One region of the Halopseudomonas pelagia genome, then DNA from elsewhere that is predicted to be linked to it. Evidence: predicted binding sites of a transcription regulator. Region 1 holds the regulator's gene; each other region holds the start of a gene.
What was found. Region 1 encodes LexA, which represses DNA repair genes until DNA is damaged. Its sites were predicted from a motif close to CTGTNTNNNNANACAG; they were not measured.

Region 1 (4,091 bases):
CTGACATCCCGCGGGAGTCAGATCGAAAAGTTTCAACACATCGGCATTACGCATGCGTACACACCCGTGTGACAGCGGCACGCCCATAGGTTGGTCGTCAGGCGTACCGTGAATATAGATATAACGTCGTTGCGAGTCGCAATTGCCGCCGCGATTGAAGCCAGGCTGCTCGCCGCACAACCAGAGGATACGACTCAGTATCCAGTCGCGCTGCGGATGCTGCTTGGTCAGTGCCGGGGTCCAGACCTCACCGGTAGGACGGCGGCCAATAAACACAGAACCCTCAGGCTGCCCTGCCCCTATGCGCGCACGCACCCTATGGCGGCCACGCGGGGTGCAGCCAGAGCCATTCAACTCGCCAGCGCCGTTAAGCGCTGTGGACACAGGAAATTCACACAGGACGCGGCCACCTGCGTACCCGGTCAGCCGCTGCGCGGCAAGTGAGATGTCGATGAGGTCCAGCATCATAAGCAACTCCGCTCAAAGAGTGCACACGATAACGGATCAGCGATTTGGAAGGAACATGCAATCAGCAGGGCATCGACACGCTAGGGTGGGAAATAACTCAGGCGCGCTCCAGTTCGGTGCCACGCGGGGCTGCACTGGCAAGACCCGCCATACCGCTATCAGCGCGCATGCCGGCAGCCAGGAAAGGCACCATCAACTTGAGAACGTCATCAATGCCGGTATGCACATCGAATTCGGCTTCGGCAATGGCCCGCAAGGCTTTCATGCTCGACATGGTAAAGGCCGCACTACCCAGCATGAAATGCACTCGCCAGAACAGCTCACGGGGCGGCAACTGCGGAGCAGCGGCCAACACCAGCTGCATGTAACGCTGAAATACCTTGCCGTACACCTCACTCAGGTATTTACGCAGATGCCCCTGGCTCTGGCTGAACGCCAGGCCCAGCAGGCGCATGAAAATCGACAGATCGTTGCCGCTACGTGGTTTGACTGTCAACGCCTGGCGCACCAGCATTTCCAACAGCTGCTCAAGACTGAGCTCGGCCAGGTCACCTTCGCGCTGATGCCGGTCCAGTTGCTGCTCCAGACTGCCGACGAAGGGGTTGAGGAAACGCACGAATACCGCCTGAATCAACGCTTTCTTGGAGCCGAAGTGATAATTCACCGCCGCCAGGTTAACGCCGGCCTTGCTGGTAATTAGCCTCAGTGAAGTTTCCGCAAAACCCTTCTCGGCGAACAACTGCTCGGCGGCGTCCAGAATACGTTCAACAGTTTCAGATTGGGCCATGTGCTGACATCCACGAATAAACAATTGTTTGAAACATACGTTTCAAACGCATTGAGTGTCAAGCATCACGGTGACTCGGGGCCAGCGGCATGAGCTACCAGTGATCATCTTCACGCAACCGCTTCTTTGTATAACCTTCCCGTTTCACTAAAACAACAGCAAATTGTGCGCAAGGTCTTGCTCAACCAAAACAACTGTATATAATCACAGCTACTGTATAAAAACACAGGTAGGGACGGATGCAAAAACTGACCGCACGTCAACAGCAGATATTGGCCTTCATCAAAGAGTATATGGATGCCAACGGCTATCCACCTACCCGTGTCGATATCGCCAAGGTGCTGGGTTTCAAATCGCCCAATGCGGCAGAGGATCACTTGCGCGCCTTGGCGCGCAAGGGTGCGATTGAAATGATTCCCGGCGCATCACGCGGCATCCGCCTGCCCGATCAGGATGACGAAGCCCCTGAGGGCCGCCTTCCGGTTATAGGTCGTGTGGCGGCCGGTGCCCCTGTCCTGGCGCTGGAAAATATCGAAGATCACTGCCAGATCGATCCCGGCTTCTTTCAGCCCCGCGCAGACTACTTGCTCCGCGTACAGGGCATGAGTATGCGCGACATCGGCATTCTGGATGGCGATCTGCTCGCGGTACACCGCACCGCCGTCGCGCGCAATGGCCAGATCGTTGTCGCCCGTATTGGTGATGAGGTCACGGTAAAACGCTTTCACAAGCAGGGCCGCAAGGTCTCGCTGTTTGCCGAAAATCCGGATTTCGCCCCGATTGAAGTCGATCTGGGCGAACAGGAACTTACTATCGAAGGCTTGAGTGTCGGCGTCATACGCCGCTAAAGGGGTTAATCATGCAATATTCCCGTCATCCTCATCATCCCGGCCCGCTGGTTCAGGCAGAACTGTTTCACAACGCCCTGATGGCATCGCGTTACGCCGGGCCAGCCAAGGTGGTTTCTGCGAAAAAACCTGCCGAAGCGGCGACGGTAGAAAGTGCCGCAGTGGAGACTGGCTTCAGCGAAATAGCCCTCAATGGCGCCCCTGGGCAATGCCTGCAATGGCTGGCACCTGTACTGCGTGATCTGAGTCAGGCGCAAGCTCCTGGCTGGCTGACACTGCTTGATCCGCCAGAAGCAGTCAGCCATCACTGGCTGCGCAATGCCGGTCTGGATCCTGAGCGCATTTTGATTGTCCGGGCGAAGCGCGGCATGGATAGCCTGGAGTTGTGCTGCGAACTACTGCGTCTGGGCTGTAGCCATACCGTAGTCAGCTGGATGTCGGATGAGGGTCAGCAGGTTGTGACCAACAACAGACTCACCCGTGCCGCGCGCGATGGCCAGTGCCGTAGCCTGAACATTCGCCTGGGCATGTGTTTGGCGGCTTGAGAAGTAGAAGAATAGGTAGAAACATGGACAGCGGCTGCTGGCCATGCAGAACCCAGGCATTGCCCAGGCATGACCAGCTAGATGCTTAGGCCATACCCGGCTTAGTTGCTAGGCCAGCTGACTAGCTCAGTGCAGAATGCGATTTTCATCGTGCGGCTCGCCATCTTCCATCACTTGGCCAGCGACCTGCATGCCGGCACTGATCATGGCTTTGGCCACGTCTATATGATGGCCCTGCAGATATTCGCGGGCGTCGGCAGAAAACTCGATGATCACCAGTGGTTCGGCATCTTCATCCGAGCGGCGCAAGGCTACCTTGCCGTTAGCCAATTCCACGATTTCGAGAAAAGGTGATGGCATTTAGGGTCTCCTGTTAAATGGCCGCGCAGTTTATCACAGACGATGAACTGTCACAGTTCGAGCTACCACTCCAGCATACCCTCCCGGTAACAACTCAACCGCTCAGCCAATGCTGCATGCGCTTCGCGCGCATCCTCCAGATCCCATTGACGATCACTCTTGACTGCGCTGCTGGCGATCAGGCTGCTGTCTTGCGGCTTGCTCTCTTCGGGTTTCGGCGGCATATGTAGCTGCTGCCAGCCTGCCAACAGACGTCCCAGCCAGCTATCGCCAGCCTGGGCCAACTCTGTCAACTCAGCCAGCTCAGGACCTGGAAAACGTTCAGCCACCTGGGTCGTCAACACCTGCTCCACCGTGCGCACATCCATCAGCGGCCAGCGGTAACGGTCAGCCACCTCATGCGCCATGGCGAGCACACCACGGTAAAGGTGAAAGAGCGCATGTTCACGATGGTAACGGACCAGGCTGACAGCGTTGACTGCACCTGACTCGCTCGCATCGACCCAGGCATCAATCGCCATGCGGGCAAAGAACAATGCCTGGTTGCTACGGGTATAGACTTCATTGGCCATGACGTATCACCTCAACCTTTGGCCTTAGCCTTGGCTTTTGGCCGACCATCATCCGCGGTCCAGCGCTTGCCATCATAAAAGGCGCGCCATCCGCTCGGCTTGCCCTCTACTTCACTCTGTACATATTGCTCTTTAGTCTTGCGGCTGTAACGTATTACCGTTGGCAGGCCATCAGGATCCTTGACCGGTGCATCGAGCAGGAAATGATACTTGGGATCAATTTCCTCGCGGTGCGGCAGCAATTCCTTGACCAGAGGCGCGCGTGTTTCGCGGTTCTTCGGGAACTGGCTAGCGGCCAGGAACATCCCCGAGGCGCCATCGCGCAGCACGTAAACGTCATCGACCTTTTCGCACTTTAGCTCCGGCATCTTCACCGGGTCCATCTTCGGCGGCGCCGCTTCACCGCTCTTGAGCAGCTTGCGGGTATTCTTGCATTCGCTGTTGGTGCACCCAAAATACTTGCCGAAGCGGCCAGTCTTGAGCTGCATCTCGCTGCCGCACTTGTCGCACT
Region 2 (4,091 bases), 2.1 Mb from region 1:
GAGGTAATCGAATTCTTCGATGCCGAGATCGAGCGTCGCCAGCGCGAAATCGTCAAGGAACACGGTTTCGACATGGTTGATCACAATCTGGTGCTGTATGTGAAGAAAAAGGGCGCCTAAGCACCCTTTTCGTGTTCCAGCTATACCGCCGAGAGTAGCTTGCGCGCGTGCGCGAGCGACTCGTCGGTCAGATCGATACCTCCCAGCATCCGCGCAACTTCGTGCACCCGTCCATCCTTGTCCAGGTTGTCGATGCGAGTGCTGGTGGACTCCTTACCTTGCTCCTTGCGTACGAACAGATGCTGATGCCCTTGCGCCGCGACCTGTGGCAAGTGAGTCACCGTCAGCACCTGGCCGTGGCCGCCAAGTTGGCGTAGCAGGTTGCCGACGATCTCCGCGGTTGGTCCGCCGATGCCCACATCCACTTCATCGAATACCAACGTGGGCACCCGTGAGGTCTGCGCGGTAGATACCTGGATGCCCAGGCTGATCCGCGACAGTTCACCGCCGGAGGCCACTTTGGCCAGCGGTTTGGCTGGTTGGCCGGGGTTGGCGCTGACCAGCAGTTCGACGCTTTCCCGGCCGTGCGGCAGGCAGCTATGCGCTTCGTGGGTATTGAGCTGGACCTTGACCTGGCCGCCGGGCATACCCAATTGTTGAATCTCCCGCGTCACCGCCTCTTCCAGCTTGGTGGCGCCAGCCTGACGCTTGCCACTCAGCTCGTCTGCCAATTGCCGGTAGTGTTCGCGGTAGGCTTCCAGCTCCTCCGCCAGGCGCTCGGCATCAGCGTCCTGCTGCTGCATGCTTTCCAGTTCATCGATCAGTTGCTGCTGCAGTACGGGTAGTTGATCCGGATTGACCTTGTGCTTGCGCGCCAGGTCGTAAATGGCGCCCAGACGCTCTTCAACCTGTTGTTGGCGCTCGGGGTCGGCCTCGAAATGATCCAGATAACGCGTCAGCTCACCCACCGCCTCTTCAATCTGAATCTGCGCGCTGGCCAGCATGCCGTCGGCTTCTTCCAGGCTGTGATGGCTGCTGCGAAATGCCGCCAGCCGCTGCTGGCTGATGGTCAGCGCATGCAGCACGCTGCCGCTATCGTTCTCGCTGCACAGGTTGATCACATGCTGGCAGGACTGCATGATCTGCTCGGCGTTGGCCAACTGGCGTTGATCGTTTTCCAGCTCGTCCAGCTCGCCTTCCTGCAGGCTCAGGTTGTCCAGTTCCTCCAGTTGATAGGTCAGCAGTTGCAGGCGCGAAGTCTGCTCATTACCTTTTTCGCTGGCCTGTTTCAGTGCCTGTTCGGTCTGCTTGCAGCGCTGCGCGGCCAGTTGCACCTGGCGGGCGAGGTCGGTACTGCCGGTGTAATCGTCCAGCAGGCGGCGATGGGTGTCGGGCTTGAGCAGTGACTGGTGTTCATGCTGGCTGTGAATGTCGATGAGCATTTCGCCCAGCGCTTTCAGATCCTGCTGCGGGCAGGGGCTGCCATTAATATAGCCACGCGAGCGACCCTCGGCGGTAATCACCCGGCGCAGAATCACCTGCTGGTCCGCGCTGTTCAGGTCGCGTTCATCCAGCCAGGCCTGGGCTTCAGGGATCTGACTGATATCAAAGGTGGCGAGAATATCCGCCTTGTCGGTACCCGGACGCACGGCACCGCTGTCGGCGCGGTCGCCCAGAGTCAGTGCCAGAGCATCCAGCATGATCGACTTGCCAGCGCCGGTTTCCCCGGTGATGACCGTCATACCGCTGCTTAGCTCCAGTTCCAGGTGATCGACGATGGCGTAATTGTTCACCGCAAGATGTACCAGCATGGCCGCGCTCCCGTTTTCAGTCTGGTTATTTATACAGTAGTTTGGCTTTTGTTCACAAGAGCCCGGAATTTGCGATTTTTCTGAACTCTGGTTTTTCCAACCCTTGAAGCCTGATTTAAAGACCCCATATAAGGTGCAGACATTGATCAACAGGGCGGCATGCCGCCTGATTGCTAGAACAGGAGACACAGATGGCAGACGAACAGAGACAGGATCCGGCCACCGATGAGTTGGCTGAAGATGCGTTGGACACCGTGGTAACTGACGATCTGGCAGCGCAGGTTGCCAGCCTCGAAGAGCAGTTGGCGGCCGCGCAGGATCAAGCTCTGCGGGCAGCTGCCGATGTGCAGAACGCCCGCCGCCGCGCGGAGCAGGAAGTGGAAAAGGCGCACAAGTTTGCCCTTGAGCGTTTCGCCAATGAGCTGCTGCCGGTGGTTGACAGCCTTGAGCGCGGCATGGAGTTGTCCGATGCCAGCGACCCGGCAATCAAACCCATGCGCGATGGCATGGATCTGACCCTGAAGCTGTTTGCCGAAACCCTAGCGCGCTTCCAGATCGTTCCGGTCGAGCCGCATGGCGAGCCCTTCAATCCGGAACTGCATCAGGCGATGGCCATGGAGGAACGCGATAGCGTCGAACCCAATACCGTTATTCGCGTATTCCAAAAGGGCTACACCATCAATGGTCGTCTGTTGCGCCCGGCCATGGTCGTGGTCAGCAAGACCCCGACAGACAAGCCGGCGTCTCCATCGATTGATGAGCAGGCTTGAAATAAATTCCACTGCCCCCATTAAGGGTGCATGAACAGACTAACCCGTGCCGCCGGTTATCCGCGGCAAGTTTAATCGGAGAATAGATATGGGCAAGATTATCGGTATCGACCTGGGGACTACCAACTCCTGCGTTGCAATCATGGAAAATGGCGTTGCCAAAGTCATCGAGAACGCTGAGGGCGCTCGCACCACTCCTTCGATCGTGGCCTACACCGGCGACGGCGAAACGCTGGTCGGCCAGTCCGCCAAGCGTCAATCGGTGACCAACCCGCAGAACACCTTGAACGCGGTCAAGCGTCTGATCGGCCGTCGTTTCGAAGAAGAAGTGGTCCAGAAAGATATCAAGCTGGTCCCTTACAAGATCGTCAAGGCTGACAATGGTGATGCCTGGGTCGAAGTGAAGGGCGAGAAAATGGCACCTCCGCAGATTTCTGCCGAAGTGCTGAAAAAAATGAAGAAGACTGCCGAGGATTACCTGGGCGAGGCTGTGACTGAAGCGGTTATCACCGTACCGGCCTACTTCAACGACAGCCAGCGTCAGGCGACCAAAGACGCCGGCCGTATCGCTGGTCTGGACGTCAAGCGGATCATCAACGAGCCGACTGCTGCCGCGCTGGCCTACGGTATGGATAAATCCCGTGGCGACTCCACCATCGTCGTATACGACCTGGGTGGCGGTACCTTCGACGTCTCCGTGATCGAAATTGCCGAAGTTGATGGCGAGCACCAGTTTGAAGTGTTGGCCACCAACGGTGACACCTTCCTGGGTGGCGAAGATTTCGACATGCGTCTGATCGATTACCTGGCAGACGAATTCAAGAAAGAAAATGGCATTGACCTGCACACCGATCCGTTGGCATTGCAGCGGCTGAAAGAGGCGGCGGAGAAGGCCAAGATCGAGCTGTCTTCCAGTAGCCAGACTGACGTCAACCTGCCGTACATTACTGCCGACTCCACAGGCCCCAAGCACCTGCAGGTCAAGGTCACCCGTGCCAAGCTGGAATCGCTGGTTGAAGAGCTGATCAAGCGCAGTATCGAGCCTTGCCGCGTAGCCATGAAAGACGCTGGTCTGGACGTGTCCGAGATCAACGAAGTGATTCTGGTTGGTGGTCAGACGCGTATGCCGCTGGTGCAGAAGACCGTTGCTGACTTCTTCGGCAAAGAGCCACGCAAAGACGTGAACCCCGATGAAGCAGTCGCCGTTGGCGCAGCGATTCAGGGTGCGGTACTCGCCGGTGACGTAAAAGACGTGTTGCTGCTCGACGTATCGCCGCTGTCTCTGGGTATCGAAACCATGGGTGGCGTGATGACCACCCTGATCGAGAAAAACACCACCATCCCGACCAAGAAGTCGCAGGTGTTCTCGACTGCCGACGACAACCAGACTGCCGTGACCATTCACGTGCTGCAGGGTGAGCGTAAGCAGGCCGGGCAGAACAAGTCGTTGGGTCGTTTCGATCTGGCCGATATTCCGCCAGCCCCACGCGGTGTGCCGCAGGTTGAAGTG
Region 3 (4,091 bases), 1.6 Mb from region 1:
CCGCGTCTGAGCTTTCCCTTTAACGGGCGAGATCATGGCCGGTTACGGGCTTTGATCGACCTTATCAATCGAGAGGAAAATCAGGAAAACCGCGATACTGCATAAAGCGCAACTGTTTGGCGCGCTCCTTAAGGTCCTGCGCCGGGCCTTCGGGGAAGCGCTTGGCAAATACCTGTTCGGCACTTTCCGCCCAATCCCACTGAACCGCTTGCAGATAACTCTCAACCAGGTGCTCGGCGACCCCTCGCTCACGCAATTCTTCACGTAACCGCTGGGGGCCTATGCCGCGCTGACTGCGCGCATGGATGTAGGCTTCGCAGAAGCGCTCATCGCTAAGCAGGCCATCTTCCTCAAGCTGATCCAGCGTGACTTCACACACCGCTGCGGAAACGCCGCGCTGCTGCAATTTGCGCAGCATTTCACGGCGACTGTGCTCACGCCGCGCGAGCAAATCCAGCGCGCTGCGGCGTGCCTCCTGCGGCGTTTCCAGCTGAGTGCGACCGAACATGCCTGAACAGCTTACTCGGCAGCAGCGTCAGCACTGGCTTCAGCCGCTGCCGTGGCCTTGGGGTTGGCCGGCTTGGGTAGCAATTTATCGCGAATGGCCTTTTCTATTTCGTCGGCAATCGCCTGGTTCTCTTCCATGTATTTGGCGGCGTTGGCCTTGCCCTGGCCGATCTTGCTGCCTTTGTAGCTGTACCAGGCACCGGCTTTTTCGATTTCGCCGATCTGCACACCTAGGTCAATGATCTCGGCATTGTGGTAGATACCCGAGCCATACAGAATCTGGAACTCGGCCTGGCGGAACGGCGGTGCGACCTTGTTCTTGACCACCTTGACGCGGGTTTCACTGCCGACTACCTCATCGCCTTCCTTCACCGCACCGGTACGACGGATGTCCAAACGGACGGAAGAGTAGAATTTCAGCGCGTTACCACCGGTAGTGGTCTCCGGGTTACCGAACATCACGCCGATCTTCATGCGAATCTGGTTGATGAAGATCACCAGACAGTTGGCATTCTTGATGTTACCGGTGATCTTGCGCAGCGCTTGGGACATCAAACGAGCCTGCACGCCAACGTGGTGGTCACCCATCTCGCCTTCAATTTCAGCCTTGGGCACCAGAGCAGCAACCGAGTCGATAATGATCACGTCAACCGCATTGGAGCGTACCAGCATGTCGGTAATTTCCAGCGCCTGCTCACCAGTGTCCGGCTGAGATACCAGCAAATCATCGACATTGACGCCCAATTTGGCCGCGTATTCGGGATCGAGTGCGTGCTCGGCATCGACGAAGGCGCAGGTGGCGCCTTGCTTTTGCGCCTGGGCAATAACAGACAAGGTCAGCGTGGTCTTACCCGAGGATTCCGGGCCGTAGATTTCGACCACACGCCCCCTGGGCAGACCGCCCAGACCCAGCGCGATATCCAGACCCAGCGAGCCAGTGGAAATCGACGGGATGGCCATACGCTCATGGTCGCCCATGCGCATCACCGCGCCCTTGCCAAACTGACGTTCAATCTGACTCAAAGCCGCAGTAAGCGCCTTCTTCTTGTTGTCGTCCATTGTGCATCCTCTTGGTGTAGCGGGCGCCTGCGCGCTCGGTCAACGATAATGTCTGTAATAGCTGCGGTAATAGCTTCTGCTAAAACTACTGTATATATGGTCAGTATTATTCCACAGAAGTTTGCCGCCGCCTACCCCTTGTTTCGTTAACCTGAGGACTGGCGCACAGCGCGTCGTTCGATCAACTTGAGCAGCCCCTCTAGCGCGTGCAGTACGGTTTGCGCGCGTACCTCACGGCGGCTTCCCTGCAATCGCTTGCACAGGCTCAGCGTCTCGCCGCCCTTTGACGTCCAGGCAAACCAGACAGTACCTACTGGCTTGTCAGGCGAGCCGCCATCCGGGCCGGCGATACCGCTGACCGCTACTGCCAGATCCGCCTCGGCCGCGTCCAGCGCGCCCAGGGCCATGGCTCTGACCACCGGCTCGCTGACCGCGCCATGTGCGGCCAGATCTGCTTCGCTAACGTTCAACCAACGTGCCTTGCTGTGATTGGCGTAGGTGACAAAACCGCTGTGAAACCACGCCGAGCTCCCGCTGACTCGCGTAATGGCCTCACAAATGCCACCGCCAGTGCAGGATTCCGCCGCCGTTACCAACAACCCTTCACGCCGCAATGCATTACCCAGGCGGGCCGCAGCGGAGTCGATCAACGGGTCATATTGAGACATGCCATCTACCTCTTAATTTTGCGCTTAAAAGCTGGCCACGCTTTGCGTAGACTAGGCGGCCAGTTGTTCGACCATCTATATACCTATGCCTACCACAGACCAGGGAATTGCATGAGCCGCGCCGAGAAATCCGCCAGCCACACACCCATGATGCAACAATATTTTGGGCTCAAACAGCATCATCCCGAACAGTTGCTGTTCTATCGCATGGGCGATTTCTACGAGCTGTTTTTCGACGATGCGAAAAAGGCCGCCAGACTGCTGGATATTACCCTGACCGCCCGCGGACAGTCAGGTGGGCAACCCATTCCAATGGCCGGTATCCCCTACCATGCCGCCGAAGGCTACCTCGCCAGGCTGGTCAAGCTCGGCGAGTCGGTGGCGATCTGCGAACAGATCGGCGATCCGGCTACCAGCAAGGGACCGGTAGAACGCCAGGTAGTTCGCATACTTACCCCCGGCACGGTCAGCGATGAAGCCTTGCTCGATGAACGGCGCGACAACCTGCTGGCAGCCCTGGTAGGCAGCGAACGCGGCTTTGGCCTGGCCACGCTGGATATCAACAGCGGGCGTTTCTGCGTCATGGAGCTGGCTGGCTGGGAAACCCTGCTCGGCGAACTGGAGCGTTTGGCGCCTGCTGAACTGCTGATCCCCGATGACTGGGAAAGCAACACGCCGATCGAGCGCCGCCGCGCGGTACGTCGCCGCGCGCCCTGGGAGTTTGATCGCGACAGTGCATTCAAATCACTGACTCAACAATTCGGCACCAAGGATCTGGTCGGCTTTGGCTGCCAGGATCTGAAGCTGGGCCTGGGCGCCGCCGGTGCGCTGATGAGCTACGCCAAGGAAACCCAGCGCACCGCCCTGCCGCATATTCGCGCGCTGACGCTGGAACGATTCGAAGACAGCGTCATTATCGACAGCGCCAGCCGACGCAATCTGGAAATCGATTGCAACCTGTCCGGCGGTCGCGACAACACATTGCTGGATGTACTGGACCACACCGCTACCGCAATGGGTAGCCGCCTGCTGTGCCGCTGGCTGAATCGCCCATTGCGCGATATGGCGGTATTGCAATCGCGCCAAGGCAGCATCAGCACACTGCTGGAACAGCACTACCATGAGGAGCTGCAACCGGTACTCAAGGGCATTGGCGACATTGAGCGGATACTGGCGCGCATTGCGCTGCGCTCAGCGCGTCCTCGTGATCTGGCACGCCTGCGTGATGCGCTGGCTACCCTGCCCAGCCTGCAAACCGCGTTGCAGCCGTTAGACACCGCTCACCTGCGCCGTTTGGCTGAGCAGGTCGGCACCTACCCAGAACTGGCCGAGCTACTTGAACGAGCGGTGATAGAAAACCCGCCGGCAGTGATTCGCGATGGCGGCGTGATCAAGCCCGGTTACGATGCAGAACTCGATGAGCTGCAAAATATCAGCGAGAACGCCGGCCAGTATCTGATCGATCTGGAAAACCGCGAGCGTGAGCGGACCGGTCTCTCCACCCTGAAGGTCGGCTACAACCGGGTGCATGGCTACTTTATCGAACTGTCACGCGGCCAGTCGGCCCAGGCCCCGGCGGATTACATACGGCGGCAGACGCTCAAGGGCGCCGAACGCTTTATCACGCCGGAACTGAAAACCTTTGAAGACAAGGCCCTGTCAGCACGCAGCCGTGCGCTGGCCAGAGAGAAGTCGCTTTATGAGGAACTGATCGACCGGATCAACCTAGACCTTGCTGCGCTGCAAGACACCGCCAGCAGCCTCGCCGAACTGGATGTGCTGGCTACCCTGAGTGAGCGCGCCAGCACGCTGGATTATTGCCGCCCGCAGTTTATCGAGGGCTCGCAGATGCACATC

Region 2: a site for LexA is predicted at 1,833-1,848, ahead of recN (DNA repair protein RecN). Genes of this name have one in related genera too.
Region 3: a site for LexA is predicted at 1,655-1,670, ahead of recA (recombinase RecA). Genes of this name have one in related genera too.

What each region holds. Positions count from the first base shown of each region.
Region 1 is NZ_CP033116.1:3,012,890-3,016,980, forward strand. It holds gene EAO82_RS14080 (L,D-transpeptidase family protein) at 1-468, opposite strand, end outside; gene EAO82_RS14085 (TetR/AcrR family transcriptional regulator) at 566-1,255, opposite strand; gene lexA (transcriptional repressor LexA) at 1,495-2,103, shown strand; gene sulA (SOS-induced cell division inhibitor SulA) at 2,115-2,648, shown strand; gene EAO82_RS14100 (hypothetical protein) at 2,775-3,008, opposite strand; gene EAO82_RS14105 (DUF6586 family protein) at 3,071-3,580, opposite strand; gene topA (type I DNA topoisomerase) at 3,592-4,091, opposite strand, start outside.
Region 2 is NZ_CP033116.1:919,433-923,523, forward strand. It holds gene fur (ferric iron uptake transcriptional regulator) at 1-120, shown strand, start outside; gene recN (DNA repair protein RecN) at 141-1,811, opposite strand; gene grpE (nucleotide exchange factor GrpE) at 2,003-2,581, shown strand; gene dnaK (molecular chaperone DnaK) at 2,670-4,091, shown strand, end outside.
Region 3 is NZ_CP033116.1:1,445,208-1,449,298, reverse strand. It holds gene EAO82_RS06860 (TIGR00730 family Rossman fold protein) at 1-105, shown strand, start outside; gene EAO82_RS06855 (regulatory protein RecX) at 65-508, opposite strand; gene recA (recombinase RecA) at 520-1,566, opposite strand; gene EAO82_RS06845 (CinA family protein) at 1,713-2,234, opposite strand; gene mutS (DNA mismatch repair protein MutS) at 2,346-4,091, shown strand, end outside.